Regions from separate parts of the Marinobacter sp. NSM genome, predicted to be linked through region 2. Evidence: predicted binding sites of a transcription regulator. Region 2 holds the regulator's gene; the other holds the start of a gene.
What was found. The regulator FliA, encoded in region 2, starts transcription of late flagellar genes. The targets are predictions, from matches to a motif close to CTAAAGTTTNNNNNNNNNNNGCCGNTAA.
Positions count from the first base shown of each region.

Region 1 (15,700 bases), on a different contig from region 2:
GATGATTCTGCTGGCCGGCGTGCTGGAGCCCGGTTCTGGCATCACCGGCACGCAACTGACCCAGCAGGCCATGGAAGTCCACCTGGGTGAATTCGGTGGCTACTTTATTGCCGTCGCCATCCTGTTTTTTGCCTTCACGTCCATCGTGGCCAACTACACCTATGCTGAGAACGCCCTGATCTACCTGAAAGGCGGCAGCACCCTCGGGCTCTCCCTGCTTCGCCTGGCAGCCCTGGCCATGGTGATCTGGGGTGGCTATGAAGCCGTGGTTACGGTATTCAACGCCGCGGATGCCTCGATGGGACTAATGGCGGCCATCAACCTGGTGGCGATTGTGCTGTTGTCCGGCACGGTAGCCAAGTTGACCAAGGACTACCTGGCCCAACGGAAAGAGGGACTGGTACCCCACTTCAAGTCAAAGGATTACCCGGAGCTGCACGAGAAAATCGACAGCAACATCTGGCATTAAACTCAAACGCTGGCCGTAACCACACGGTTACGGCCAGCGGCCTTGGCCTGATAAAGCGCCCGGTCGGCTGCCCGGAACAGCTCGTCGAACTCCGGGCTGCTTTCCGGCCAGCATGCAATTCCTGCCGATATCGTCAGGTTGCCCAACTGCTTTCCAAGGTAATCAACCTGAGATTCGGCGATGGTTACCCGAAGATTTTCCGCCCGCTGGCGAGCTTCCTCCCGTGACGCCCCAGGCATCAGAACCGTAAACTCCTCTCCCCCATAACGGCATACCGTATCGCTCCCGCGAAAACAGTTCTCAAGGACTCTCCCAACCATTCGCAGAACCTCATCACCGGCATCATGGCCATGACTGTCGTTGAAGCGCTTGAAGTGGTCGATATCGAAAATCAGAAGGCTCAGTGGGCGCTCTGAGCGGATGGCGACCTCCCGCTCATGTCGGAATAACTCATCAAAGTAGCGCCGATTTTTAAGACCCGTCAGGCTGTCCTCATAGGAAAACCGTTGCAATTCGGATCGCAGGGCCAACCCTGACAGGGTAATCCCGATCTTCTCGACAGACTGATACACCCAGGCAACCACCCGGGCGGTGCCATAATCCTTCACGACGTCTGGCAGATTCGGGCGCTCCAAAAGCAAAACGCCCTCAGGAACATTCCCGAACTGGGCTGGTTCAACCCGGAGCAGGAAACAGAGTTGCGCAGGTACGTCCTGGCTCCGCACGGGCCAAACGGTCTCCGTCAGGCCGGAAAGATCCTGTGTCAGGCTGGGTGGAAAGATATTGGCAGCGGATCTACCCCAGAGGCTGGCCCGATCATAGCCACCACCCGGGTTGCGCCGATAGAAACAGCCGGCAATCGGTAAGTACAGTTGCGGCAGCGCCTGAAGCAAAGGCTGGAAAGCCTCTTCCACACCCGCACAGTCCTGCAGGGCAGCGATGGTATCGGCCAATTTCTGACTTTTCTTGCTCTCCAGCGCTAACAGCCTTGACCGCTCTACCTCTCGCTCAGCAAGCGCTTCAGCTCTGGCAGTGCGCTCAGCCACCTTCTGTTCCAGTTGAACGGTCAACTGGTGCAACGCCTGTTGGGTTTTACCGTAATGCCACACCGAAATACTGATAAGCGCCAGCGAGAACGCCAGCGCCCCCCAACTGACCGGCACCCGCCCCCAGGGGAGAAAGCCATGAGCAACCGCCATATCCAGAATCAGCAGAACGATAAATACGCCACAGGTAAACAGAAACACCTGCTGCTCCCGATACAGGCTACTGAAATTCCTGACAACCACTGCGACCATTAATGCCAGGGAGATCAGCAAAACACCGTCATACACCGGGAATGTGGAGGACAGGTTCACTAACCCGAGTAGCGCCAACATAAGGGCAAGGGCCGCAAACACTAGATGCAGCAACATCAGCCAGCGAACCAGGCGGGGGCGCCGGGCGTCGAGCCACTGGCTAAGCAAGAGCGCCAGTGCAACCGGAATCAAATAATAAGAGCCCGCTGCCAGATAGTCCCACAGCAGTGGCTGATACAGTATCAGCAAGCTGGCCTGGCTTTCCGCCAGCAGCATTACACCGGTCAGGAATGCAAACAGTGCAATGCTGGCGAAACTTCTCTGGCCTCGCTGGATCAGGGTAAATACCAGGGCAAGAAGTGCAATCAGTCCGGATAACGCGGCAATAACCAGACTCTCGGCCGAGTTGCCAACGATGTGCAGCACCAGGTCCGGTTGATCGAGAATGGCCACCTCCCCCCATAACCCGATATCCGTGTAATTGGAGAACACACGGAAGTACATGGTTTCGCCTTCGTAGCCATCAGGCAACGGAATCTCGTGCCAGGGCCAGCCTTCAAATTTGCCACGGCCGTGCTCGTCGAAGGTGCCATACTGGTACAGCAACTCGCCCCGAAACCAGACCTGCAGGATGATATCGACGCTGTAGATGTATAGTGCCGGCGCGTACCACTCCCCGTCCGGTAATGTCACCCGGAACCAGGCATGTTCTTGCCCTTTTCGGCCGGGAGGGTTGGAAGGGAAAGCAATGTCATGCCAGTGTTCGGCGCTGTCCGGTTCGTCCAGCCAAAGCGGTGTGCCGTCAGCCCGGAAGGGGGAGTCGCCCCAGCGATATTGCCACCCCTCATCCACTGGCTGCATGGCAGACAACGCCGGTTGGGACAGGCAGAGCGCCAAAACGAGTGAGGCAAGGCAGAATAAAGTGCGACAGGAAGAGGGGCGCAAAGCGAAACCTGCTGTTGGACGCTATGTTTTCAGTATAAACCGTAGGCAGCAGTTACAGAACTATTCTGGCGGGAAGAATTCAGGGCGGCACTGGCGCCGCCCTGGTAAGCGGCCTCAACGGCCGGATTTCAGCATTTCCCAATATTTCGCATAGACCTGTAAGGCCTCGTCGCCGATATCGGCCTGGAATTCGGCGTTCAACATGTCCGCTCCTGTCGGATAACTGGCGCGGTCATTGGCGACGGACTCATCCAATAGCTCAAGCGCCGCATGGTTGGGCGTGGCATAACCAATATCCTCGCTGATCAACGCCGCGATTTCAGGCTGTAACACAAAGCTGATGAACTGGTGGGCCGCTTCCGGATTACGGGCATTTTTGGGAATCACGAAGCTGTCCAGCCAGGCGATAATGCCCTCTTGTGGATAGACATACTCCAGGCTCGGCATAGTCTCCTTACCCATAACCGCCTCGCCGTTCCAGATCATGCCCACGTCGGCTTCGCCTTCCAGGTAGGGCATGCGGGGCGCATCGGAGTTGAAGGTGCGTACCGAGGGCATCAGCTCCGCCAGTTTTTCGTAGGCTTCCTCGATTTCCTTCGGGTCGGTGCTGTTCCCGGAGTAACCCAGTACCCGCAGGCCCACGTGGAACACCTCGCGCATGTCGTTGGTCAGCATGACACGACCCTGGAAACGCTCGTCCCAGAGATCTGCCCAGGCGGTCACCTCGCCTTCCACGTCATCCGTGTCGACGGCAATGCCGGTGGTGCCCCAGAGGTAAGGGATGCTGTACTGGTTGTCCGGGTCAATGTCCAGGTTGATCAGATCGTCGTCGAGGTTGCCAAAGCCTTCGATCTTGCTGCGATCAATGGGCATCAGCAGGTCTTCCTGGCGCATCTTGCTGACGTAATAGGTGGAAGGCACGGCCAGGTCATAGGCGGCACTCTCATCCAGCAACTTCAGACGGGCATACATGGCTTCGTTGCTGTCGTAGGTGGTGTAAACCACCTGAATACCGGTTTCCTCGGTGAACCTGTCCAGGACTTCCTGGGGCATGTACTCGGACCAGTTGTACAGGTTCAGCACCTGCGGGTCTTCAGAGCTACACCCGGTCAGGCCTACGGCCAGCAGGCCGGCCAGTGCCAGTTTCTTCATCGTCGACTCCTTAACAGTGTCCATTGAGACAAGATCAGCATGAACAGTGAGAACACTAGCAACAGTGTGCCCAATGCATTCACTTCCGGTTTCAACCCCACCCGTACCATGGAGTAGATACGCAGGGGCAGTATTTCGTAACTCGGGCCGCTAACAAAGGTACTGACGACCACATCATCCAGTGACAGTGTAAACCCCAGCAGCCAGCCTGCCACCAAAGCTGGCATGATCACCGGGATCAGCACCGTGCGGGTCATGGTGAAATCGCTGGCGCCCAGATCCCTGGCCGCTTCCGGCAGGCGTTCGTCAAAACCACTCAGGCGTGCCATTACCGTAATCACCACAAACGGCAGACAGAATGTGACATGGGCCAGCAGCAACGACACATAACCCAGTTTCAGGCCCACTAACAGGAACAGCGCCAACAGCGAAATCGCCAGCACGATCTCCGGCGACATCATCACGATAAACAGCATACCATTGAGCAGTTTCTTGCCCCGGAACCGGTACCGATGAAGGGCCAGGGCGGTCAGGGCACCAATCATGGTTGAGACGGTCGCGGCAGACAGGGCGAGCCACAGGGAGTTCCACATGGCCTGCACCATGGCCCGGTTATTGAACAGCGCCTCGTACCAACGCAGGCTAAGACCACCCCATTCGTAGCCGCTGCGGGAATCGTTAAAGGAAAACACCACCAACACGATGATGGGTACGTACAGCAGGACATACACCAGAGTCAGGTAGGTGCGGGGCAACCAGCGGCTCATACACCGTCCTCCCCGATGCGCCGTTTACTCAGGCGGTGAGCAAACATCAAAAACGCCATAGCCAGGGTCAACACGATGCTGGCAGCGGCGCCGAAGGGCCAGTTACGGGCATCCAGGAACTGGTTCTTGATGACGTTACCCACCAGCAGGTTGCGGGAGCCGCCGAGAATATCCGGCACAAAGAACAGCCCCATGGCCGGCAACAGCACCAGCATAACGCCCGCCAGCACACCGGGCAGGGTAAGCGGCACAATCACGTGGACAAAGGTCGCCAGACGGCCGGCTCCAAGATCGTTAGACGCCCGAAGCAAATCTTCCCTCAGGTCATCAAAGACCGCGTACAGCGGCAGGATCATGAACGGCAGCAGCAAATACACCAGGCCGACAATCACGGCTCCCTCGGTGTAAAGCATCCGCAGGGGCTCGTCGATTATGCCCAGGGACATCAACGCGTTATTCAGCAGGCCATTGGTGGCCAGCAGCAGCTTCAGGGCATAGGTGCGCACCAGGGAGTTGGTCCAGAAGGGCACGATCAGCAGGAAAATCAGCAGCATCTGCCGTTGCTTGCCAAGCTTGGTCAGCGCCCAGGCAAACGGGTAGCCAATCAGCAGGCAGATCAGGGTAGTCATGGCGGCCATGTACAGGGAGTGCAGGAACACATCCAGATACAGGGGATTCATCAACTGCCGGTAGGCGTCCAGGTTCAGAGGCAGGGACAGAAAGCTGCCTGGGTCCCGGGTCATCACGCTAGCGCCCACCACTAGCAGATTCGGGGTCAGTACCAGGAACAGCAGCCAGCCCCATACCAGCACCAGTACCGCCGTGCGAAACGGCTGCTGCGTGACGCTACTCATCCAGGTTGGCTTCCGCTTCAGCTTCCGGGCTCTCCATGGGAAGCAGCCATTCCCAGCCATCTACCCAGCTCACCTTCACCGGCTCACCCAATCGGTAGTCAAAGGTGGGATCGTCTTCGTCGAAGAATTCCGACGCCAGTACCTCGGTGCCGTCCTCAAGGTGAATAACCGAATCCAGGGTGCTGCCCTTGTAGTTCCGCTCCACCACCTTGCCGGCCACACCGTCATCGTCATCCGGCGCCAGAACTCGGATGTCCTCCGGGCGCAACAGAACGTGCAGGGGCTGGCCGGCGGCCACCGGGAAGTCGGGTTTGCGAAAGGTGCGTTTCAGGCCAAACACATCCACGGTAATGGTGTCATCGCCGTTGGCTTTATCGATGCGGCCGGGGAAGAAATTGGTTTCGCCCACGAACCGGGCGGTGAACAGGTTGGCTGGTCGCTCATAGACTTCCCTGGGAGTGCCCAGTTGCTGGATCAGGCCATCCTTGAGCACCACGACCCGGTCTGACATGGACAAGGCTTCTTCCTGATCGTGGGTCACGAACACGAAGGTAATCCCAAGTTCCCGTTGCAGGCGCTTGAGCTCCACCTGCATGGTGCGCCGCAATTTGTAGTCCAGGGCTGACAGGGGCTCGTCCAGCAACAGCATCTTCGGCCGTTTGACGACCGCACGGGCAATCGCTACCCGCTGCTGCTGACCACCGGAGAGTTGATGCGGCTTGCGCCTGGCAAACTCCTCCAACTGAACCATGGCCAGGGCTTCGTCGACCCGCTGGCGGATTTCTTCCTTCGGGCGCTTTTCCATTTTCAGACCATAGGCCACGTTGTCGAACACCGACATATGGGGAAACAGCGCGTAGTTCTGGAACACGGTGTTGAGCGGGCGTTTCTCCGGCGGTGTGTGGGTCAGGTCCTGGCCACCCAGCAGAATGGTACCGTCATCCGGATGCTCGAAACCGGCCATCAGCCGCAACAGGGTGGTTTTGCCACAACCGGACGGCCCCAACAGGGTAATGAACTCGCCATCAAGGATCTCCAGGTCCAGCGAATCCAGTACCGTCTTGCCGTCAAATTGCTTGGCGAGGTTGCTCAGAGATAGCAGTGTCTGTTTCATCGGCCCTGCCCACAGAATGAGCGGCTTATTTTTCCAGAAACAGGGGCAAACAGAAAGGGGCGTCGGGATAATCCCCAATCCCGACGCCCCTTGATCTCAGCTCACTTCGGTACGCTTGCCGAAATGCGGCTCAATGATCTGCAACACTATCCAGATAGGCTTTGTCCGAAATATTGGTCCAGGGCCGTACCTGACGGAGGTAGTCGCGCTGAGAAGTGATGATTTCACGGGCAAGTTCGTCTCTCTCTGCAAACTCGTTCAGCAGGCGATTAGTGGTGTCACGCAGGGCGTTAATTACCTCTGGCGGAAATACCTTGTGGGTCACCTCCGGATAATCCTCCGTCATGCGGCTCCAGGCAACCCCGCTTTCGTGGGTGCTCTGGATGTACATGTCGTAGGCCGCCGTGCGCATAGACACCCGCAGGATTTCCTGGAGATCGGCCGGCAGCGAATCCCAGGTTTTCTTGTTGATCAGGAACTGCACTTCGGCATTGGGCTCCTGCCAGCCAGAATAGTAATACTTGGCGATCTGGTGAAAGCCCATCTGCAGGTCCAGCGCCGGGCCAACCCATTCCACAGCATCAATGGTGCCCCGCTCCAGGGCCGTGTACAACTCACCCGGCGGAAGATTGGTGACCGCCACACCCAGTTCAGACATCACTTCGCCAGCGAACCCCGGCGTCCGCATTTTCAGTCCTTTGAGGTCGTCCAGGGAGTTGATTTCCTTGCGAAACCAGCCGCCCATCTGGTTACTGGTGTTACCACCAGGGAAAGACAGCAAACCATAAGGCTCATAAACCTTCTGCATCAAGGCCATGCCATCATCGTGGTAGAACCAGGCGTACATTTCCGGCGTGATCATGCCAAAAGGTATGGTGGTGAAATACATGGCGTTGGGAATGGTGCCCTTGTAGTAGTACGAGGCGGTATGGCCCATGTCGTACTGGCCGTTGCGCACCAGGTCAAAGATACCAAAAGGCGCTTTGTGTTTGTTCGAGGAATCAATCCGGAACTTCAGGCGGCCGTCGGACATCCGCTCCGCCATCGCGGCCATATTGCGGGGAGTCTCACCGAGGATTTTGGAGTTCGGGCCCCAGGTTTCGGCCAGGCGGATGGTGTAGGTTTTCTCGGCCGCCGCAAACGGGCTGGCCAGCAGGGCAACCGTCGTAAGGGCCGCCACGAAGATTCTGCGCATAGACATGGTGTTGGCTTCCATTGTTATTGGTTTCAGGGTGAAACGAACAAGTAACAGAAAGCCATGATAACCCTGGAGGCAGGCCTCGCCAATGCGGTGAGCCGGCCTCGCCGGAATCAGACCTTGAACTGGCTCACGAGCTCACGCAGGTTTTCACCCAGCCGCGCCAGCTCATGACTGGCTTCATTGGTCTGGTTAACCCCGGTGTCGCTACGCTGGGCAGCGTCGACAATACGCACCACATTCTGGTTAATTTCCTCGGCCACCTGGCTCTGCTGCTCCGCCGCCGTGGCAATCTGGGTAACCTGATCATGGATCTGGGTCACCGATGTCACAATGGTGTTCAGCGCACCAGTGGCGTGATTGATGCGTTCGACGGTAGCCTCGGAACTCTTGCGGGAATGGTTCATCCGTTCAACAGAAGCCTTGGATTCGGCCACAAAGCCGTCAATCATTTCCCGAATCTGATCGGCGGATTCCGCAGAGCGTTTGGCCAACTGCCGAACCTCGTCCGCCACCACCGAGAAGCCACGACCGTGCTCACCCGCCCGTGCAGCCTCGATGGCCGCGTTCAGCGCTAGCAGGTTGGTCTGCTCGGTGACGGCATGGATCACATCCAGAACCTGCTGGATATCATTGGACTTCTCCGCCAGGGCGTTAATGCTGGCCGCCGTGCTCTCCATTTCTTCGGACAACTGGTTGACGGCACCTTGCGCGCTGGTGATCGTTTCACCACCCTCACGGGCCATGCGGTCGGCGTCTGAAGCGGCGCTTTCCACTTCGTTGGCATTGCCGGAAATCTGCTGGATGGTGGCTGCCATTTCATTGATCGCCGACGCAATCTGGTCTGTTTCCGAGCCCTGTTCCTGAACCGACTGGCGGGTTTCGTTGGCCACACGGCTCAGCTCTTCGGCGGCCGAGGCGACCTGATCGGTGGTTGAGCCCACTTCACGAATAGTATCCTGAATCTTGATCACGAAATGATTGAACCGGCGGCCTAGCTCAGCCAACTCATCCTTGCCGTCTTCCGGCAGACGCTGGCGTAGGTCGCCATCACCGTCGGCGATTTCCTGCATCATATCGCTGACTTTATTCAGGGGCGCCGTCACCGTTCGGCCAATCACCAGCCCTATGATCAGGGACACGGCAACTACGATAACCGTCACCAACAGGATAAAGCCCATGGCCGCCGCCATAGCCGAATCGATTTCCTTTCGTGCCTCAACCAATACCCGTTCAATATCGGTGACGTAAATACCGGCACCCATCATCCAGTCCCAGCCCGGGATGATGCTTGAATAAGACACTTTCGGCTCTACCTCGCCCGAGGCGGGGTTTGTCCAGTCGTACTCATAAAAGCCGTCGGTTCCCGCCGCTGAGAACAGGTCCCGAACCAGTTTCTGTGTATTGGGGTTGGTCGTCGGCCCCTCGCGGGAAGGGTCCGGAGCGTAGGCGAGATTATCCAGATTACGAGCGTAGGCAAAAACGTAGTTATCCTGCCCGAATGTGATGGAGCGTAGCCGTTTGCGAGCCTCCTCGCGGGCGTCTCTATCAGACAACCCAGAGTTGTTCTTGGCATCCATGACCACTGCGCGGGCCGTTTCCACGAGGTTCTTCAGGCCCTCCTTACGGGCATCCAGAAGCTCTTCCTCCAGACGTTCCAACTCGGCTTCTCCGTTTGCCTGAATCTGGCTGGCAGTGATCCAGGCAATGGTACCCGCCGTAATCAGTACCGGCACTAATACGCCAATCAACAGGCGGGCTCGGATGGTCAGGTTGCTCAACAATGTCATGGTTCTGCTCCGGATTGTCTGCTCTGGCCTCGGGATTATCCACAGTGCCACGTACAAGGCTGTTCCAGTTTGTTAACGCCTGTATACCAATACTCAAGTACAAACATGTCGACTTGGTAGCCAGGCCATTTGTATCAAGCCTTTCAGGTAGTTCGGGTATCGGCCGTCATGTAAACGACTTGAGCTTGTGTCAGACTAAAGTTTCATGTCAGTCGTGCCGGGGACAGCTCACCGTGAAACACCTTTTTCTCATCCGCCATGCCAAGTCCAGCTGGGATAACGACAACCTCAGCGACAAGGACCGCCCGCTAAACCCACGAGGCGAGCAACAGCTGGCACCGCTCGGGAAGGCGCTGCTGCGTTACGGGGCCATGGCAGGAGAGATTCACGCAAGCCCTGCCCTGCGCGCCCAACAAACGCTTAAAGGCATTTTGCATCCCTCGATGGGTGAAGCGCAGATTTACACTAACCCGGAACTCTATACCTTTGATTACCGGCGTCTATTACAGTGGCTGCAGAACTGTGACGATCAGGCGCAAACCCTGGCCATTGTCGGGCACAACCCGGCGCTTTTGGAACTGGCAGCCACCCTGGTGCCGCACGCTCCCTTTGAACTCCCCACCGCCAGTTTTATTCACATACGTTTACCAATTAAACACTGGCGCAAACTCGGCAAACGGGAAGGTCGGCTTGAAACCTTTCTAACCCCGGTGGACTTCAGTTATGGGGCGTTCAAACGCAAGAACCAGAAACGGCACAAGAACGCCGGCAAAGCGACGGTCAAAGACACTCCGTCAGTGCTTTTGGGGCAGGCCGAGAGTCTTAACCAGTTACATCGGGGGGTGATGCTCGGCCTGGACGATGAGTTTCTCCACCAGTATCGCATTGCCCTTCGTCGCAGCCGCGCCGTGGCCGAATCCCTGGCCGAGGTAACCGGAAACAAATCACTGAAGAGCCACATTTCCCACCTGAAACGACACGCCCAGGCCACGAGCAACCTGCGGGATCTGCACGTCTTCCGCCAGGATCTGCCGCAGCTATGCAGTGACCAGCCAGAGCTCCTGCGGGCACTGGAGCAATGGGTCTGCGCGCGGGTGGGCAAGGAACAGAAAAAACTGGCGAAACGGCTTGGAAGCAAACGTTACCGGCAGAGCCTGCACAGTTGGGAGGATGAGCTGCAGTCAAGGCAGTTCCGCAAACTGATCGACAAACTCAGTACCAGGGACGTTCAAAAAAGCGTTGAACACCGGCTGCGCATGTTCAACCGGAAAACCGCCGAACTGCTGCACGACGCGCCAGATGAGGACATACACAATCTCCGCAAACTCCTGAAGCGCATCCGCTACCTCATGGAACTGGACATCGACAGCTGGAAATCCGCCCTTAAGACCCTACGACAGCGCCAGGATCTCTATGGCCGTTTCCAGGATCTGCATGTCCAGATTGAGCTGCTCAAACGGTTTGCTTCAAACCACCCGGAGGATCCAAACGGCGCGCTTCAGGCCCTGCTGGACTACCTGGCCGTCGAAAAGGACGACACCCGCAGACTGATTCTGTCCATCGGCGGGCTGAAGGCAGGCTGATGCCAGAACACCAGGTTCAGATTCTGACCATACGAGCTTCCAGGAGCAGGTTAGGGCCCAACTTCGCCACTCTCACCTGGCCCGGATTCAAGCCAAGGTCTTCCAGGGTTTCCTGGATATCGTCCATGGCCTCTTCCGAGGGTGCCGCCAGCAGCAACTCCCGCACTGACTCCAGAATCATCTTCACCGGCACGGTCATGAAATACACCGAGATCACCAGCATCATCACCGGGTCTGCATAGACTGCCAGTGCAGACCACTGGCTTTTCTCCAGCATCCAGGCGGCGGCAAAACCGATCATCACGGCAGCACTCAGGGCGCTGTCCATCAGCCACTGCCTCTGCTCGGCCCTGACCAGGCCGGAGTCGTTCTGAAAGCTGGACCAGCGCAGGTAAACCCACACCGCCAGGCAGCCCACCACGTTCACCGCGCCGAACACCATGGCCATATCGGCGGCCACCGCACGGCCACCCTGCAGCAACGAAACCACCGCCGAGGCCAGTGAAAGCACACACACCAGGGCAATAACCAGGCCTTTCACCGCAATCACCAGCGGCTCCACCGCACCCAAACCAAACGGATAGTCTTCTGTTGCTGGCCGACGCACCAGGCGAGCGGCATAGAGAGAAAGCAGGGACAGTGCCAGACTGATCAGTGAGTAGGCACCATCGAAAAGAATGACCAGGGAATCAACCCAAAGCCCCCAGCCGATACCGACGACAGCAAACAAGCCCGCACCGGCCGCAGATAATGCCAGCGCCATATTTTCCCGCGCCAGAGAAGTAAACATTTTGACCTCCTGAGAATTGCCGGCCATATTATCGGCATCCCCACGAAGGCGTGAGTCGCTGAGCGACGGAAAATCCGGCGCAATAAGATAAGCATGAAAACTTCCCAGATAAAAATCTTTCTGTCCGTGGTCCGGAACGGCAGCGTTGCCGCAGCCGCCAGGGAGCTGAACCGCAGCCGAACCACAGTGAGCACCGTGCTGGCCTCGCTGGAGGATGAACTGGGAGTTGAGTTGTTTGAACGCAGCGGTAACCAGCTGCATCTGACCTCCATCGGCCAGTCCATTCTCACCGATTGCCGGCGCTTCGATCAGGTCGCCGGCCAGATCCAGGCCCGCTGCCAACACCACCTGAGCGGGGCCGAATCGGTCTTGCGCATCGCCCGGGACGATGCCATTCCCGAGGACATTTGGCGGGACATTCTGCGCCGCCTGAAACAGCGATTTCCGCAAACCAGCCTGTCGATCTATCTGGCGCCCCCGCGAGAACTGCCCTCGCTGGTCCGAAACCAGTCAGTAGATGTCGCCTACGGCCTGATGCCGGAACTGATGAATGAAGGCTACCAATGGTTCCGCGAGCTGGCTGACGTGCGCATGCTGACCGTAGCTGCGCCCGAGCATCCGCTTAGCCAGCTCAAACGGGTAACCCAGGATGACCTGATCAGCCACACCGAAATCACCATTGCCTACATGCAGGATTCCGTGCTGGTGGCAGACTCACCGGAAACCGCCAACTACCTGGCCTTCACTCAGTATGAGTTGATTCGCGATGCGGTGATGGACGGCGCCGGCTGGGCGGACCTGCCGTTACCGTTAATTGCCGAGGCACTGCGGAAAGAGCAACTGAAAACCATCCACCACCGCAGCGCACGCTGGTGGAAGGTGTTCAGCGCCCTGGAATCGGAACAGGCCCAGGGCGGTGCCGTGGTGGGCTGGCTGGCCGACGAACTGGAAGCCTATCTGGAGACGATGGCCTGAGGGCCTGGCTGCTCGTCTGCCGGCGCCCCCTCATCACACTTCTTGCAGTCCAGCTCAAACCCCAGCATGGACTGCCGCCCTTCCGGGGTAATAACCCATGGCCGGTTCACCCAGGGCGGATCATGACGCACATGCTGGTTATGCCCGCAGGCCAGTTGTGCCACCCAATGATTTTCATCGTCTTGGTGATAGCCGGTGATGCGCTGTTTCACGATCTCCCCCTCTGCCCCCAAGCCGACCAGGAATAGATCCCTAGCGCCACCCAGATCATGCCAAAGCTCACCAGTTTTGCGGTGCTCAAGGGCTCGTGGAACACAAAAAGCGCAATCAGGAACTGGATGGTGGGGTTGATGTACATCAGGAATCCCACCGTCGAGAGCTTCAGCCGCCGGGCGGCACCGGCGAAGGCCAGAAGGGGAATGGCGGTAACCGCACCGCTGGAAAGCAGCAGCAAGGTACTGTAACTGGTGCCGCCAAAGTGAGACAAACCCTCCGAGGACAGCCAGGCCAGCGTCAACAGCCCCAGCGGAAGCAACAGCAGAGTTTCCACAAACAGGCCCGACAGTCCATCCAGCTCGACTTTCTTTCGAAGCAGCCCATAAGTGCCAAAGCTGAACGCCAGCACCAGAGTAATCCACGGCAGCTCACCCAGCAGGACAAACTGGTACAGAATTGCCACCGCCGCAAGAGCCACGGCAACCACCTGCAAGCGTGAAATGCGCTCCCCCAGAATCAGCAGCCCCATGGCCACATTTACCAGCGGGGTAAGGAAGTACCCCAGGCTGGCCTGCAGCACGTGCCGGGTTTCCACCGCATAAATGTAGACCCCCCAGTTGAGGGCAATGAACACCGCACAACCGAGCACGAAACCCAGCCTCTTTGGCTGCTTCAACGCTGCGATTACCGCCGGCCAGCGTGTGAGAAGGGAAATCACGATGGCGAGAAACAGGCAGGACCAGATTACCCTGTGAATCAGGACTTCCCAGGCGGGAATTCCCTCAAACAACGCGAAGTACAGGGGAAAACTGCCCCACAGGGTGTAGGCAGCCAGCCCATAGAGAACGCCTTTGGTGGTTTCCGGGTTGACCGGGGTCTTTGAGTGCATAGGTTCCTCATCACTGGACGAGATAATCTAGCACACCAAGGGCGACGGGAACCCCATGAATTATCCCACCCCGGCACTAACGACTGACCTCCTCAATGTTGCAGGATTTCCTGTTATCCGCCTTTCAGGCAACAGGCTTTGTACTTTCTCCCGCTGCCACACGGGCAAGGCTCGTTGCGGCCGGGCTTGAGGCTACCCTCGCTCGTTTCTCCGGCCACGTAGTACCAGTAACCGTCTACCCGTGCAAAGTCTGAAACCTCCTCCAGATAGCCCCAACCGGTTCCAGCCCGGTAGACCGCACGGAAATGAACGCGCCCACGGGCGCCCTGCTCACTGGCATCCAGAATCTGTAACGATGCCCAGTCCGGAGAGTGTTCCAGCTCCAGCTCCCCGGGCCGGGTATCCGGATGCCAGGTGGCCAGCAGGTAGTCCGGATTGCGCAGCACGAACGCAGCATAGCGTGAGCGCATCAGCGCCTCCGAGGTGGGCGCCGGCTGCCCGGAATGCCAGGGTTGGCAGCATTCGAAGTAGGCCTTGTCGCTGCAGCAGGGACAAGGGTCTGATGATGCAGTGACAGTCATGAAGGAAGGCTCTGAAAAGTTCGTTTGGGCAGCAGTCTATCAAGACAAGCCCGGGCTGTCCCCGCGGCTGTCAATCTGCCCACAGGCGCGCCCGGAACCCGCTGCGCCGCCACAGCAATGCCAGCCATAGCGCGTGCAGGTTGATCAGCAGCGCCAGCACCCACTCAAAGGCATCGTCTTTCTGGCTATACCAGTCCGGCACCACCGCGGTCAGAATCACCGAAAGAATACCCACTGCCAGCGTCAGTTGGCAAAGGCGCAACAAGCGCAGGCCGGAGGTGTACCACCTCGGATGATTCATCAGGCAGGCACTGACCAGCAACTGGCACAGATAGGTGAATGAAAAATACAGAACAACGCCAATACGGCGAGTCAGGTTAAAACCGTCCCCGGCATGACCCAGCGCCAGGGTATAAAAGGCGAGGGCAGCACAGGCAATCAACCCGAGCCACGGAATCCAGGCAACGCGCCGAGCCTGAACACCAAGCTGGCGCAACCAGAGACCATTCAGCCACCAGAACAGAATCCCCAGCAGTGCTGCCGGCAACATGGTCCCCTTAAAAATGAAATAGGCGGTACCGTGGCGACCGGTTCGGCTGATACTGGTGCAGCTGTCCCAGTACGGCACGCACCAGGAAACATGTCCCTCCATTACCGATACGGCAAAGGTGAGGTGAATTGTCAGCAAGGGAATCAGTGCCGCTGCAAACGCCAACCACCAAAGTGGCAAAGATCGATGCCCCATACCGTTGCTCCTGAAACATTTTATCTCTGACTTACACCATCCGAAGTCATCAGGTAATCGTAGGTACAAGCCGAAGAATAGGACAGATTCCGGGTGCAGGCGACGGCCAAAGACGCCATACTCGGCAACACATTGGCGCAAAATCAAACGAAGACAAAAGTACCAATGAGATCCGGGATACCATCCATCAACCTACCCGCCCAACCGGAAAAACCGGTTCCGAACACCAGTACCTCCGCCGAGGGCCTGCAGGCCGTGCTCGACAATCTCGATGCCCTGGTTTATGTATCTGACTTTGAGACCCACGAATTACTTTACATGAATGCCTACGGCC
Region 1 is NZ_JBQTCK010000002.1:248,240-263,939, forward strand. It holds gene ACTZWX_RS05240 (alanine/glycine:cation symporter family protein) at 1-469, shown strand, start outside; gene ACTZWX_RS05245 (diguanylate cyclase) at 472-2,628, opposite strand; gene ACTZWX_RS05250 (extracellular solute-binding protein) at 2,827-3,864, opposite strand; gene potC (spermidine/putrescine ABC transporter permease PotC) at 3,861-4,631, opposite strand; gene potB (spermidine/putrescine ABC transporter permease PotB) at 4,628-5,485, opposite strand; gene potA (spermidine/putrescine ABC transporter ATP-binding protein PotA) at 5,478-6,599, opposite strand; gene ACTZWX_RS05270 (TRAP transporter substrate-binding protein) at 6,730-7,800, opposite strand; gene ACTZWX_RS05275 (methyl-accepting chemotaxis protein) at 7,911-9,587, opposite strand; gene ACTZWX_RS05280 (CHAD domain-containing protein) at 9,821-11,170, shown strand; gene ACTZWX_RS05285 (cation diffusion facilitator family transporter) at 11,187-11,960, opposite strand; gene ACTZWX_RS05290 (LysR family transcriptional regulator) at 12,054-12,935, shown strand; gene ACTZWX_RS05295 (DUF3565 domain-containing protein) at 12,914-13,147, opposite strand; gene rarD (EamA family transporter RarD) at 13,144-14,040, opposite strand; gene ACTZWX_RS05305 (YchJ family protein) at 14,154-14,621, opposite strand; gene ACTZWX_RS05310 (Frag1/DRAM/Sfk1 family protein) at 14,692-15,366, opposite strand; gene ACTZWX_RS05315 (diguanylate cyclase) at 15,532-15,700, shown strand, end outside.
Region 1: ACTZWX_RS05275 (methyl-accepting chemotaxis protein) is a predicted target of FliA. The motif match lies at 9,744-9,771, and genes of this name have one in related genera.

Region 2 (15,700 bases):
CACTCTGGATCCAGACCTGGAACAGTTGTTGCTTAAGTCAGTGCAACAGAGTCAACAATCCGGCGGACAGGACGATATTGGCCTGGTGCTTGAGCCCAATATGGTGGAAAAGCTACAGCGGTCCCTTCAGGACAGTGTTCAGCGCCAGGAAATGCTGGGCAAGCCGGCGATTCTTCTGGTTTCCGGGCCCTTGCGGCCGGTGCTGGCAAAGTTTGCCAGTTATGGGGTAGAGCGTTTGCATGTGCTCTCGTACCAGGAAATTCCGGATAACAAACAGATCACGATAGTCGCCTCTGTTGGCCAGTAAGGCCGGCAGGGCAAGGCGAACACCCGATTTGGGCACGCCGGGGGAGGATGAAGCGCTATGAAAGTACAACGGTTTTTTGCAAAGACCATGGCCGAAGCCCTGAAGCAGGTCAGTCATGAGATGGGACCGGATGCCGTTATTTTGTCCAATCGCCGGGTGGACGGAGGCGTCGAAATTGTGACGGCCCTGGACTATGACGAAAATATGGCACGCCAGCGCCTTGGCGAGAAAGCGGCACAGGCCACCAACGGCTCGCGCCTGGCGGAGCTGCAGGCAGACCAGCATCGTCGGCTGGAAGAAGAGTTGAACCGATCGCGCAGTCGCATTCGCGAAGTGCGGGAGAAGCGGGCGGGTGTCGGCGCGGAATGTGATCGTGCACTGGCTGACGATCGGCCGGCTGCCGACTGGTCAGGTGAGCTGGCTGGCGGGTCGACCTCGGTGGGCAATGCAGGTGGCCGGCCAGCGGCGGGCTACTCGGATGAGTTGGCGAGCATGAGAGCGGAAATCAACTCCCTGAGAGAGATGGTCAGCGGCCGTACCTCGGCACCCGAGAAGCCTGCAGTCGCGGCATCCAATGCAGTTCAGCAGAGGCTTGCCGAGCGGCTGCAGGAATTTGGTCTGGGCACGGAGCTGGCAACCTCTCTGTCCCGTCAGCATCGCGCCGGCAGGTTGGAAGACGGTTGGAAGCAATCCCTGAAGATGCTGGCCAACGGCGTACGTACCGCTCGGGAAGACTGGCTTGAGGCCGGCGGCGTCTATGCTCTGGTGGGGCCAACCGGGTCTGGGAAGACCACCACCATTGGCAAGCTGGCAGCCCAATATGTACTGGAGCATGGGCCGGATTCCCTGGCGTTGGTCACCACCGATCGCTACCGGGTGGCAGCCCATGAACAGCTGTTCGTGTTTGGCCGTATTCTCAATGTGCCTGTCCGGGTTGTGGACGAGAGTCATTCCTTGGATGATATTCTGGACGAACTGTCAGATCGGCACCTGGTTCTGATTGATACCGCCGGGCTGACCAGCTCGGATCGCGGTTATCAGGAACAGCTGGCGGAGTTGGCCCGGAGCGATCACAATATCCGTACCCATCTGGTCGTGTCTGCCACCAGCCAGCCGCGCATCATGAAATCGGTGTGGCATTGCTATAAGATGGCAAACCTTGCAGGCTGCGTCATGACCAAGATTGACGAAGCGCTGACACTGGGTGAGTCTTTGGGCTTTGTCATGGAAACCGGCCTGCCAGTAGCGTGGTATACCGATGGCCAGAAGATTCCCGAAGACCTGCACCGGGCAGAGGCCATTCCTCTGATGCGGTTGGGCGTAGAACGCCTGAAAATAATGCAGCACGGCCAGGCCGTTGCAGAAGGGGCTTGAGGCCCGGTGGTACAGCCGGTGCGCTGCCTTTGTGCCCACACAAGAACGCAGTAAGAGACTGATAACAGTATGAGCAGACCACATCCGGTTCAGGTGATTGCGGTTACCGGCGGCAAGGGCGGTGTCGGCAAGAGTAATGTGTCCGTCAACCTCGGTATCGCGCTGGCCCAGAAAGGCCGACGGGTGGTGTTGCTGGATGCAGACCTTGGCCTTGCCAATATCGATGTGCTGTTGGGCATTACCGCCAATCGCAATCTGCAGGATGTGCTCAGTGGCGAGTGCGACCTCAAGGACGTGCTGGTCAACGGCCCGGGTGGTATCAAGATTGTTCCCGCATCGTCCGGCACCCAGCGTATGACCCAGTTGAGCCCGATGGAACATGCGGGGCTGATCAACGCCTTCAGCGAGCTGGGTGACCAGATTGATGTGCTGATCGTTGACACAGCAGCCGGTATTTCCGAGTCCGTCGTCAGTTTCCTGCGGGCCTCACAGGAATTGCTGCTGGTTGTGTGCGATGAGCCTACCTCGATTACCGATGCCTATGCCCTGATCAAGCTGATGAATCGCGACTACGGTACCAACCGTTTCCGTATTCTGGCGAATCAGGTGCGAAATGAGCAGGAAGGCCGGCATCTGTATGAAAAACTGACCCGTGTCACCGAGCGTTTCCTTGATGTAGCGCTACAATATGTAGGTATCGTGCCTTACGACGAAGCCGTCAAAAAAGCCGTTCAGAGGCAGAGGGCCGTTCTGGATGCCTATCCACGGGCCAAGGCGTCGCTGGCGATCCGTGCCCTGGCAGAGAAAGTGGACAGCTGGCCGCTGCCATCCTCGCCAAGAGGGCATCTGGAGTTTTTCGTGGAGCGGCTCGTCGAAGTCTGATCTGAATCCAGTCCTATAAGAAAACCGGATACATGACATTGGCGAAAAACCTGGGAATCTACCATCAGGCTGGCGCAAAAGGCCCCTCTCAGCTGATTGAGGAGCATGCGCCGCTGGTCAAGAAAATCGCCCTACACTTGATGGCCCGTTTGCCGGCCTCGGTTCAGCTTGAAGATCTTATGCAGGCGGGCATGATCGGCCTGCTGGAAGCTGCGCAACGCTATTCCACCGGCAAGGGTGCCACCTTTGAAACTTACGCAGGTATTCGTATCCGCGGTGCCATGGTGGATGAGATCCGCAAGGGCGACTGGGTTCCCCGCTCCGTTCACCGAAATGCCCGCCGTATCGCGGCAGCCATCAAGACGGTTGAAGACCGCACCGGGCGCGAGGCCCAGGACGTTGATGTTGCCGAAGAGCTGGGCATTGGCTTGTCGGAATATCATGCCTCCCTGGCAGACGCCAACAGTGGCCGACTTTTTAGCCTTGATGAACTCAATGAATCCGGGGAGCTGCCGATAGAAGAAACAGAGGCCAGCGATAATCCCCTGGATGGTATTGCATCAAATGCATTCCAGAAAAGCCTGGCAGAGGCAATTGAAGAGCTTCCTGAGCGAGAAAAGCTGGTGTTGAGCCTCTACTACCAGGAAGAGCTCAACCTGAAGGAAATTGGCGCGGTGCTTGGCGTCAGCGAGAGCCGGGTCAGCCAGATTCATAGCCAGGCGGCCCTTCGTCTCAGGGGGCGGTTGTCCGATTGGCGGGAAGACGAGCCAGAATAAACCGGGCCGGCGCTGACCGCGCGGCGCGTAACTGTGTAGATTTTGGTAACCGGCGCTTTACAACGCGGCCAAACAACACACAATAAGCGGTTAAAGCAGCGGCCTGCTAGACTTTCAAAAGGCTTAATGAAATCCGGGTGTTACTGACTGGAGGTCCCATTGGACAAAAACATGAAAATTCTCATTGTGGATGACTTTTCCACAATGCGGCGAATCATCAAAAATCTGCTGCGCGATCTTGGCTTCACCAATACGGATGAAGCGGACGATGGCAACACTGCCTTGCCCATGCTGAGGAGCGGCAAGTACGACTTCCTGGTGACCGACTGGAACATGCCTGGCATGTCGGGTTTTGATCTGCTCAAGGCGGTGCGGGCAGACGAGAACCTGAAGAACCTTCCGGTGCTGATGGTAACTGCGGAGGCCAAGCGTGACCAGATTGTGGCGGCGGCCCAGGCCGGCGTTAACGGGTACGTCGTCAAACCGTTTACTGCTGCCGTTCTCAAGGAAAAGATTGAGAAGATCTTCGAGCGAATCCAGTAACCAGGGGTCGGATGGCTGTCATGACTGACAAGAACGAGAACCATCAGGGCCTTGACCCGGAAGTAACCGAAAAGCTCCAGCAGCAGAGTTCGGAGTTGGCCGAATGCATCAGTTCCGGTAACTACGCCCGGGCAATGTCGGTGATCAACGAGCTTAGTGAAGTTCGCGACCAGAGCCTCTATCGGGAAGTGGGGCGGTTGACCCGGAGCCTGCACGAGGCTATCCGGAATTTTCAGATAGACGCCCGCAGTGCCGAGCAGAAAGAAGCCTTGTCCAAGATGTCCGATGCCTCGGATCGGCTTGCCTACGTTGTCCAGATGACCAGCCAGGCGGCCAATCGCACCATGGACCTGGTCGAAGAAAGCATGCCGGTGGCGCATAACATGCGCGACGAAGCGACCGCCCTGCGAGACGAATGGCAGCGGTTGCGCCGTCGGGAAATGGAGCCGGCAGAATTCCGGGAACTGTACGGACGCATTGATCGCTTCTTTGCGGGCCTGGCCACCGATTCCGACACCCTGTATAGCAATCTGTCTGAAATCCTTCTGGCCCAGGACTTCCAGGATCTTACCGGGCAGGTTATCCAGAAAGTCACGGCCCTTGTGAAAGAAGTCGAAGAGAACCTGCTTGACCTGGTGGTGATGGCCAGCCACGTGGACCAGCTCACCGGCACCGTGCACCAGATTGAAGAAAAAGAAGAATCGGCCGAAAAAGGGGTAGGGCCTCAGATCAAGGCTGAGGAGCGTGATGATGTAGTTTCGGGGCAGGACGACGTTGATGACCTGTTATCCAGTCTCGGTTTCTGAACGATTATAGAGGGTGACGCATGGCGCTTGATGCTGACGAAGAGATCCTGCAGGACTTCCTGGTTGAGGCCGGCGAGATTCTCGAAAAGCTGTCCGAGCAGCTGGTAGATCTTGAGCAGCATCCGGATGACAGCAACCTGCTCAACGCCATCTTCCGTGGTTTCCACACGGTCAAGGGCGGTGCCGGGTTCCTGCAGCTCGAAGCGCTGGTCAACTGCTGTCACTCTGCGGAAAATGTGTTCGATATCCTTCGCAACCACAAGCGCAAGGTTACCTCCGAATTGATGGACGTGGTGCTGGAAGCCCTGGACCACGTCAACGCCATGTTTGATCAGGTTCGTAACCGTGAAGAGCCGACGCCGGCTCCGGACGAATTGATCGCCGCGCTGGATGAACTTGCCAAGCCGGAAAGCGACACGGCAGCGCCAGCAACGCCAACCCCAGAACCCGAACCTGCCGTGGGTGGGGGCAATGATTCCGGTGATATTACCGACGAAGAATTCGAGCAACTGTTGGATGCTCTGGCCGATGAAAAAGGTGCGGATCAACAGCCGGCGGCCGCACCGGAAAATACCTCTGACAATGACGCCGGATCAGACGGCGACGAGATCACCGACGACGAGTTTGAAGCCCTGCTGGACCAGTTGCATGGCAAAGGCCAGTTTGCCGGCCCCCCGGTTGTTGATAACGACACCCCGCCGGAGCGGGAACCAGAAGAACCGGCAAAATCATCCACTGGTGATGATCTGATCACCGATGACGAGTTTGAAAACCTGCTGGATGAGCTGCACGGCAAAGGCAAGAGCCCTGGTGCAGCCCCCGTAGCGGAGACCAAACCTGAGCCTGCGGCCAAGCCTGAGCCAAAGAAGCCGGAACCAAAACAACCGGAACCCGCCAAGCAGGAAGCCAAACCGGCAGCCCCCGCCGCCCCGGCAAGAGATGCGGCGCCCGCAGCCGAGACCACCGTGCGGGTGGATACCAAGCGCCTTGACGACATCATGAATATGGTGGGTGAGTTGGTGCTGGTCCGTAATCGCCTGCAGCGTCTGGGCTCCGAGAGCGAAGATGAACATATGCACAAGGCGGTCGCCAACCTCGACGTGGTGACCACCGATTTGCAGGCGGCGGTCATGCAGACCCGCATGCAACCGATCAAAAAGGTATTCGGGCGCTTCCCACGGGTGGTACGAGACCTGGCCCGAGGGCTGAAGAAAGAAATCAACCTGGTGATGCACGGGGAAGAAACCGACCTGGACAAGAACCTGGTCGAAGCGCTGTCCGACCCGCTGGTTCACCTGGTAAGAAACTCCGTTGATCATGGCATTGAAATGCCAGAGGTGCGGGAAAAGGCCGGAAAGCCCCGTGCAGGCACTGTTACTCTGTCAGCGGAACAGGAGGGGGATCATATCCTGCTTTCCATCTCTGACGACGGTGCGGGTATGAACCCTGATGTTCTGCGCCGAAAAGCGGTGGAGAAGGGACTGTACGACCAGGATGCCGCAGATCGACTGACCGATAATGAGTGTTTTAACCTGATTTTTGCCGCCGGTTTCTCGACCAAGGAACAGATATCCGATGTGTCTGGCCGGGGCGTTGGTATGGACGTGGTGAAGACCAAGATCGGCCAACTTAACGGCCAGATCGACATCGTGTCTGAACAGGGCAAGGGCACCAGCATTATTATCAAGGTGCCGCTCACCCTGGCTATCATGCCTACGCTGATGATCATGCTAGGCGATCAGTCCTTCGCTTTGCCCCTGGTGAACGTGGTTGAAATTTTCCATCTGGATTTGTCGAAAACGAACATCGTCGATGGCCGGGAGTGCATCGTGGTTCGTGACAAGGTATTCCCGCTGTTCCATATCAAGCGCTGGCTGGTACATGGCGCAGCTGGGCAGAAAGAGCCGGAAAACGCCCATGTGGTGATTGTGGCCATGGGTACAAAGCAGGTCGGGTTCGTGGTGGACCAGCTGATCGGCCAGGAAGAGGTGGTGATCAAGCCCCTGGGGCGGGCGTTACAGGGTACGCCCGGTATGGCCGGGGCCACCATCACCGGTGACGGCCGCATTGCCCTGATTATTGACGTACCCAGCCTTCTTCAGCATTACGGTTAGCGGTGCCAGGGCAGACAACATGCAGGATTGTTTAGGAGAAATGGATGACAGTTTCTGTCCTGGTCGTTGATGATTCAGGGTTCTTTCGCAAACGGCTGACGGAAATCCTCACGGCCTCGGGGCAGATCGAGGTTGTTGGTGCGGCAACCAATGGCCGTGAAGGGGTGGAGCTGGCCGAAAAGCTGCGCCCTGATGTGATTACCATGGACTACGAAATGCCCGTGATGGATGGCATTTCGGCGGTTCGTGAAATCATGAAAAAGCACCCGACCCCGGTGTTGATGTTCTCCTCTCTGACGTATGAGGGCGCGCGGGTTACTCTGGATGCCCTTGAAGCCGGGGCAGTGGACTTCCTGCCCAAGAACTTCGAGGAAATTGCCCGGGATACCAGCCAACTTCAGAAAATCCTCATCGATCGGATTCTTGACGTGGCCGGCAGCAAGCCCAGCGGTCGTTCTGCGGCTCCGGTTGCGCGCCCGGCAGCGCCGCGTTCCGGGGGGGCGCGCCCGGCTGCCCCGCAGCCTCCAGAGCGGCCCGCCAGACCGGTAACCCGCGACCGCTCAGCCCCGGTCCAGCCAGAGCCGACCCGCCAGCCGGAAGCGCCAAGACGGCCCTCCCGGAAAGCCGCACCAAGACATTACAGCGTGGTTGCAATTGGCACTTCCACAGGAGGACCGGTGGCGCTGCAGAAGGTCTTGACCGCGCTGCCGGCGTCGTTCCCGGCTCCCATTGTGCTGGTGCAGCACATGCCTGCCAGCTTTACCCCGGCTTTTGCCGAGCGCCTGAACAAACTTTGCCGTATTCAGGTCAAGCAGGCAGAGGATGGCGATATCCTGAAGCCTGGTCATGCCCTGTTGGCGCCCGGCGGCAAGCAAATGATGATCGAAAATCGTGGCGGTCAGGCGAGAGTCAGGATCCTGCCGGGTGACGAACGGCTGAACTACAAACCCTGTGTGGATGTCACTTTCGGTTCTCTTGCCCGCAGCTTCCCGGGAAAAACCCTGGGCGTCATCCTGACGGGAATGGGAGCAGACGGTAAAGAAGGCTGCCGGATGATGAAGCAGTCCGGTTCGGTGGTCTGGTCCCAGGACGAGAAATCCTCGGTGATCTACGGCATGCCCATGGCCGTCGCCAAGGCCGGATTGAGTGACGAAATCCTGCCGCTTGATGAAGTGGGCCCCCGGCTGGTTGAAGGCGTGAGCTGATGGATATTCTGAGCCTGCTGGGCATCATCCTTGCCTTTGTAGCCATCCTGGGTGGCAATCTGCTAGAAGGTGGTGCCGTCGGTTCCCTGTTCAATGGGCCTGCCGGGCTGATCGTGGTTGGGGGCACACTGGCGGCCACCATTCTGCAAACCTCCTGGCCGATGCTCAAGCGTGCCATGGCGCAGATTCGCTGGGTGTTTGTGCCGCCCTACATCAGCCTGGAGGATGGTATTGGCAAGGTCATCGACTGGAGCGTGAAGGCTCGTAAGCAGGGTTTGCTGGGCCTTGAGGGTCTGGCAGAGCGAGAGCCGGAGAAATTTGCCCGCAAAGGGCTGCAGTTGCTGGTTGACGGCGCTGAGCCGGAAGCCATCCGCAGCATTATGGAAGTGGATCTGGAATCCCGTGAACAGCGGGATCTTGAGGCGGCGCGTATCTACGAAGCCATGGGTGGTTATTCGCCGACGATCGGTATCATCGGGGCGGTCATGGGCCTGATACAGGTAATGACCAATCTTGAAGACCCGCAGTCCCTGGGAAGCGGCATTGCCACCGCGTTCGTAGCCACCATCTACGGCGTGGCCCTGGCTAATCTGCTGTTTTTCCCTGTCGCCAACAAGTTGCGAAGTATCGTCAAGGAACGTACCCGCTACGAAGACATGATGATCGATGGCATCATCGCCATCGCTGAGGGTGAGAACCCGAAATCCATTGAACTGAGGCTGCGGGGCTTCCTGCACTAATCAGGACGGAATAGCCTATGCGTCGGCGCAGACAACCCCAGGATGACCTGCACAACAAAGAGCGTTGGCTGATTTCCTACGCGGATTTCATCACGCTTCTGTTCGCTTTTTTTGTCGTCATGTACTCGGTGTCCTCGGTTAACGAGGGCAAATACAAAGTTCTGTCCGAAACCCTGACAGGCGTGTTTAACGCACCCCAGCGCTCGGTGCAGCCGGTCCAGGTGGGCGACCAGCCACTGCGGGTACGGACCAGTTCACCAGAAGACGTCATTCCCCCGCCGGTCACCGAAGCCCCTCGCAATCCTCAACTGGATGCCGAGAGCCGCACACAAGCCCTCAGAACCATGGCAGATCAACTGACTATGGAGTTTGATGAACTGATCAGTCAGGGCGTGGTCAGCCTGGAAACCAATGAACACTGGCTGGAGCTAAACCTGCCAAACAGCATGCTGTTCAGTAGTGGCGACGCCGAACCCCACCATGATGCCTTCCAGGTCATCGAAAAAATCGCGACAGTGCTTCGCAACCGGGATAACGCCGTGAAGGTGGAAGGTTTTACCGATAATCAACCAATCAGAACCAGCCGGTTTCCGTCCAACTGGGAGCTTTCCAGTGCCAGGGCATCGGCGGTCGCTCGCATGTTGATGATGGAAGGTGTCGAGCCCGAGCGCCTGGCAGCAGTGGGTTACGGCCAGTACCAACCGGTGGCAAGAAACGATACCGAGGAGGGGCGGCGGCGTAATCGCCGGGTTGTACTTCTGATTTCCCGAGACGCCAGTATTCGAGGTGCCGTTCGCTGATCTATCGGTGGCAGATGCGTATGGCCGAACTGGCACGCTTCCTGTATTACAGTCTTTTTATCATCCGGATCGGCAAAGGCTTGCCGCGTAAAACGGACAGCGGACAGTCAAGTTTCGGGTCCGCGTGCCGATATGGTCAGTAGCGGCCGGTATTTCTGTCGGGCATAGCCAAACTGGAGTAACAAGCGTGCGTATCTGGGCTGTAGCCAATCAAAAAGGTGGTGTAGGTAAGACAACCTCGGTGGTAGCCCTCGGCGGGTTGCTGGCCGAACGCGGCAAGCGCGTGCTGGTGGTCGACCTGGACCCCCATGGCTCTCTGACCAGCTGGTTCGGGTATGACCCGGATTCGCTGGCGCACAGCGTATTCGATCTGTTTCAACACCAGGGCAAGGTGCCGGATGGCTTGCCTGCCCAGCTGATTACCGAGACCAGTTGTCCTAACCTGTCGCTGCTACCGGCCAGCACCGCCCTGGCCACACTGGAGCGACGGATGATTGGCGTGGAGGGCATGGGGCTGATTGTCTCCCGGGCCCTGGCGCAACTCTGGGATGACTTTGACTACGTGATTCTCGACAACACGCCGTCGTTGGGCGTGTTGATGGTCAATGCCCTGGCGGCGGCCCAGCACCTGATTATCCCGGTGCAGACGGAGTTTCTGGCGATCAAGGGCCTGGAGCGTATGCTGCACACCCTGCAAATGATAATGCGTTCCCAGAAGAACGAATTGTCGTACACCATCGTGCCTACGCTTTACGACCGCCGCACCCAGGCCTCCGTGAAGAGCCTGAATCTGCTGCGTAAAACCTACGGCGATAACCTCTGGCGTTTTGCCATTCCGGTGGACACCAAATTCCGGGATGCCAGCCAGGCCGGTCTCATCCCCTCCGTACTGGATGCGGAAACTCATGGTGTTCGGGCCTACCGGCACCTGCTTGACGATGTTCTGGCGTTGACCGCTACCACGAGGGAGCGGCAGCATGGCTGACAAAAAAATGACACAGCTGGCCACGCCCGACGCGGCGATCGCCAGTTACCTCGACGAACTTCTGCACACGGCAACCAGCAGTGTAAAGGAACAAGAGCCCGAAAAGGTTCAGCTGGCGCCGACGCCGAAGACCGAAACCAAAGCCAGAGTACGGGAAAAGCCCGTCCAGATCGCGAAACCAGAGCCTGTACCGGTTATCGAGGAAGCGCCGCAGGCACCGCCGGAGGCCACCGTGGTGACTACCCCGGAGCCGTCGGCAGACAGCACAGAACCACCGACTCGGCCAGACTGGTCTCAGGGGCCTTTTGAGTGTCTGATTTTTACGGTGGCAGGCCTGCAACTTGCCGTACCCCTGGTGTTGCTTGGTGCCATTCATCGAATTGAAGAGGAAATCCGGCCGATTCCCGGCAGTCCCCGGTGGTACATGGGAATTCGCCCTGACAGGGACCATAACCTGCGGGTGGTAGACACCGCAGAGTGGATCATGGCCGGGCGGGTTCCCGCCGGTGCCAGGGATAACTATCGGTTTGTTATCCGTCTGGATGACAGCGATTGGGGCCTGGCCTGTGACGATGTCGCCCAGTCGTTCACCCTCAAACCGGATGAGGTTCGCTGGCGCACCGCGCGGAGCAAGCGGCCCTGGCTGGCCGGCACGGTAATTGATCACATGTGCGCACTGATTGATGTCAGAACCATGGCGCACTTGTTGGTGAGAGCGGAGCGGGAACACCATCTGGATCTGAGTTAAGGTGACCGCACAGGCAGAAACTGTACAGATTAGTTACTGAAAGAAACCGTGTAAGGCTGGCACGGTTTGTGCCCTTAACTATAGTATTGGGCACTGATGATGAATTTTTGACGATCAGGTTGCCCGCCGGGCAGCCGAAAAGGAGAGAGCGCTATGGCATCCCCGAGCGGACAAGTGAATCAGGCCCAGGATGATCAGGTACTGCAGTACGTGACCTTCCGCCTGGATGATGAGACCTATGGCATCAATGTGATGCAGATCCAGGAAGTACTTCGGTATACCGAGATTGCTCCGGTACCGGGTGCTCCGGATTACGTACTGGGCATCATCAACCTGCGGGGCAACGTGGTTACGGTTATTGATACCCGTCGGCGCTTCGGCCTGGCGGACGCAGAAGTGACGGACGCCACGCGCATTGTGGTAATGGAATCTTCCAGCCAGGTCATGGGTATTCTGGTGGATTCAGTGGCGGAAGTGGTCTATCTCAAGGCCAGTGAAATTGAAACCGCACCGAACGTGGGTAACGAGGAAAGTGCCAAGTTTATCCAGGGCGTGTGCAACAAGAATGGCGAGCTGATTATTCTCGTCGAGTTCGACAAAATGTTGTCAGACCACGAGTGGGCTGAAATCGCATCGCTGTAAGGGCTTGTCCTTCCAGCGCTCCCGATGGACGTCTTCCGTGGTGACACACAAGGGAGACGTCTGTCATGAGTTATACCATTCCTTCCTGGCTCCCCTGGGGCCTGACTGCAATCGCGATTGGCCTTGTCCTGGTTCAGGGCATCATCCATGGTCGTCAGATCCGCGCATTGCGGGCTTCCGTTAAACAGCGTTGCGACACCCTTGGTCGTGAATTGCATGCCACGACCAGTGGCAGCATGGGGGTAGGCCAACGCCTGGTGGCCTGCGAGCGGCAACTGCATGAGCTGCGGAACGCCCTGGATGAAATGCGCCAGAACGACCCGCTGAGAATTTCCTACGACGAAGCGGCTCGCCTGGTTGATCTTGGTGCGGATATCGACGATCTTATGAATACGTGCGGAATATCCCGCCCCGAGGCCGAACTGGTGTCCGCGTTGAAGAAGCGTCAGGCGGCCTGATTCAGAGCAGTCACAGGCGTTGCTGAATGAAGAAACTCTACCCGAGAGCCGCCGAGGCTCTCACCGCTGTAGACCGTCGGGCGTTCGTCTCCGGTGCTGATATTGGCCCGTCAATTACCGGCCATTCCATTCCCAAGGAAGAAACCGTTGAACATCTTCTGGCACTGTGCCCGGAGATTGAGCCTGATCACGTGGTTATGCACATCGGCGGTGGTTCCGGCTATCTCACTGCCGTGCTGTCCGAGCTGGCGTACCGGGTTCTGTACGTGGATCGCAATCCGGTCATCGCCGAAAAAGCCAGAGAGCGATTTACCCTCGGGGGCAAACACAACATTGAGGTGCTGACGGCTGATGCGGGTCGTGGCGTACCGACCGACGAGTTATGTGACCTGATCCTGTGTACCACCTTTATTCCCGAGCCTGCGGCTTTGGTGACAGCGTTACGTGACGGCGGCAAGCTGGTGTGCCTGGAAGGCCGGGCGGGGCCGGTACCAAGTCTGGCCATGTTCCAGCGCAGTGGTACACGAATGGAGAGGGTTAGAACCCTTGGTTGGGTGGATTTCAACCGCAATGCCGAGCAGATCCTGATTGATCTGGGTATTGTGGACGAGGCTATTCTGGCGCAAGCAAGGGTAGAAGCGGCCAAGAAGAACGAGCGTATTCTGGACGTGGTCCGGAGCAAGCTGAATCTGGAAGAGATTGATCTTTACCGGTCCCTGGCCCAACAACGGGGAATGACCTTCACGGATGCTGACGAAGTGCTTGGCACCCTGCAAACCGAACTGTTCAGGCGGTTCTCCCGAACGTTCCTCGATCTTTCCCGGATGATCCCGGTGGCGGAGGAAGACGGCAGCCTGACGGTGGTCACCGACGACCCTGACGCCCGTACCGATCAACTGGAACGCCTGACACCCAGGCACAGTATCACCTGCCTTCTGGTTACGCCGACCGACTTCCGAAGGATTTGGTCAGCCCTGGATCTGACCGTCAAGGGCAGCCGGTTTGTCGCAGAGCACGGCAAGGCCGCTCCAGAAAACGAGAACGCCCGGTCCCGGGACCTGCTGGGAGAGGAGAAGGGCCACAACCGGAGTATCAGCCCCTATCTGGTCTCAGTGTATGAGGCCATCTTGCTGGACGCGGTCAGTGAGAAAGCCAGCGACATACATATCGAACAGTACGAGAACCGGGTTCGCATCCGTTTGCGGGTGGATGGCGAGTTACGCGACCTTCCCCAGTACCAGTTGTCTGCCCGTGAAATCCGGGGTGTGATCAACGTCATCAAGCTGCGGGCCGAGCTCAATATTGCCGAACACCGTTTGCCCCAGGGCGGGCGCTCCCGGTTGCAGCTGGGAGATACCTCGTACGATCTCAGAATCCAGACCCAGCCATCGTTGCATGGCGAAAATGCCATTATTCGGTTGTTACCCCAGACCGGGCGGGCCATGACCATCGCCGAGCTGGGTATGTCACCGGCCATTGGCAGCCGCTACCAGCGTTTGCTGGACAACCCGGCGGGCCTGGTGCTCGTGGTTGGGCCGACCGGGTCGGGTAAATCCACAACCTTGTATGCGGGCCTGCAGACCCTCGCCGATGACGGCCGCCGTAAAGTGATCACGGTGGAAGATCCCATCGAGTATTCCATTGAGAACATCCAGCAAACCCGCGTGCGTGCGGACATTGGTTTCAGCTTTGCGGATGCCATGCGAGCGTTCGTTCGGGAAGATCCGGATGTCATTCTGGTGGGCGAAATCCGGGACCAGGAGACTGCTCTGGAAGCTATCCGGGCCTCCCAGACCGGGCACGTGGTGCTCTCGACACTGCATTGTAACGACGCTGTGGATTCCCTCCAGCGCCTGTACGATCTCGGGGTTCACCCCAACTCTATCGCCGGTGAACTGCTGGCGGTGATTGCCCAGCGCCTGGCCAAACGTATCTGCAAACATTGTCGCAAACCGGCCAAACCGGACCCTGCCATTATGGCCGAGGTGTTTCCGGATGGCGCGCCTGCAGATTTCCGGTGTTTCCAGGGAAGAGGCTGCGATAAATGCAACGGCCGTGGCACCCAGGGGCGAGTGGCAATTGTTGAGTATATGGAAGTGGAAACCGATATCCGAAATGCCATTTCCAGCCAGCCCCCCATCGGTGAGCTGCGTTGGCGGGCCCTGGATGCCGGCCTGGTGACCATGCGGGACACCGCACTGGATCACGTTATTGAAGGGATTATCCCGCTGTCGGAGCTGCCGCGCATCCTGCCGAGAGAGCGTATGGCGCCGGAAGTTCGCGGCGGTCGCAGGAGTATCGGATGAAACACAATAAACAAGCCACACGCTCGGCCCAGAGGGAGCCGGCCGAAGTGACCTATCGGGAAGAGCTCGAAAAACTGATCGCCATGGACTCGGGGCCAGTGCCACCTGGTTGGCAGATGTCCCCCCGTGGGGTGGAGAAATTCCTGCTGGGCGATGACAAGCTGGGTATCGAACGCAAGTTCGTCGCCGATCGCGGTGTGGTAGTCCGTATCATTATATCCCTGTGCACCAGTCGGGGTTGCCTGTTGGTCGGCGAACCCGGCACAGCCAAGTCCTGGTTGTCTGAGCTATTGGCGGCGGCGATCTCCGGCAATTCGACACTGACCCTTCAAGGCGGCGCTATCAGCCAGGTCAGTCAGTTGTTGTACAGCTGGAACGAAGCGATTCTGCACAGTGAAGGACCAACCCTGAACGCCCTGGTGCCAACACCATTGCTACGGGGCATGATGGAAGGGCGCCTGGTTCGCTTCGAAGAAATCGCCCGCTGCCCTCAGTCGTTGCAGGACGCCATACTGTCGGTATTGTCTGACCGGGTTGTGGTGATTCCGGAACTGGCCGGGGAGGAAGGGGTCATCCTGGCTCGGGAAGGGTTCAATCTGGTGGCTACCTCGAACAGCATCGATGAGGGCGTGCATAGTATGAGTGCCGCCCTCAAGCGTCGGATGGATTTCGAAGAAATCCGGCCTATCCGCCACCTGGCTGATGAAATGGACGTAGTCCTTCGTGAGGTGGCCAAGGCGAATCGGCGTGCCGGTGTCGAGGTGGCGCTGGATGAACCAGTGGTTGAGGTGTTGGTGACGCTGTTTCACGAATTGCGCAACGGCCAGACCCTGGATGGACGAAGCACCGACCGCCTTGCGGGCGCCGCCCTTTCAACCGCCGAAGCTGTCTCGGTGGCCCACGCGGCCAGCCTGAATGCCTGGTACTACGGTGGCGGAGCCATGACCGTGGAGCACCTGATGCACCACATCATTGGTTCCGCACTCAAGGATCAGCCGGAAGACCGGCGGCGCC
Region 2 is NZ_JBQTCK010000001.1:44,202-59,901, forward strand. It holds gene flhA (flagellar biosynthesis protein FlhA) at 1-307, shown strand, start outside; gene flhF (flagellar biosynthesis protein FlhF) at 365-1,681, shown strand; gene ACTZWX_RS00220 (MinD/ParA family protein) at 1,751-2,563, shown strand; gene ACTZWX_RS00225 (RNA polymerase sigma factor FliA) at 2,596-3,339, shown strand; gene cheY (chemotaxis response regulator CheY) at 3,499-3,882, shown strand; gene ACTZWX_RS00235 (protein phosphatase CheZ) at 3,903-4,688, shown strand; gene ACTZWX_RS00240 (chemotaxis protein CheA) at 4,709-6,802, shown strand; gene ACTZWX_RS00245 (protein-glutamate methylesterase/protein-glutamine glutaminase) at 6,847-8,007, shown strand; gene ACTZWX_RS00250 (flagellar motor protein) at 8,007-8,747, shown strand; gene motD (flagellar motor protein MotD) at 8,765-9,547, shown strand; gene ACTZWX_RS00260 (ParA family protein) at 9,735-10,532, shown strand; gene ACTZWX_RS00265 (chemotaxis protein CheW) at 10,525-11,280, shown strand; gene ACTZWX_RS00270 (chemotaxis protein CheW) at 11,434-11,922, shown strand; gene ACTZWX_RS00275 (DUF2802 domain-containing protein) at 11,988-12,380, shown strand; gene ACTZWX_RS00280 (ATPase, T2SS/T4P/T4SS family) at 12,407-14,686, shown strand; gene ACTZWX_RS00285 (ATP-binding protein) at 14,683-15,700, shown strand, end outside.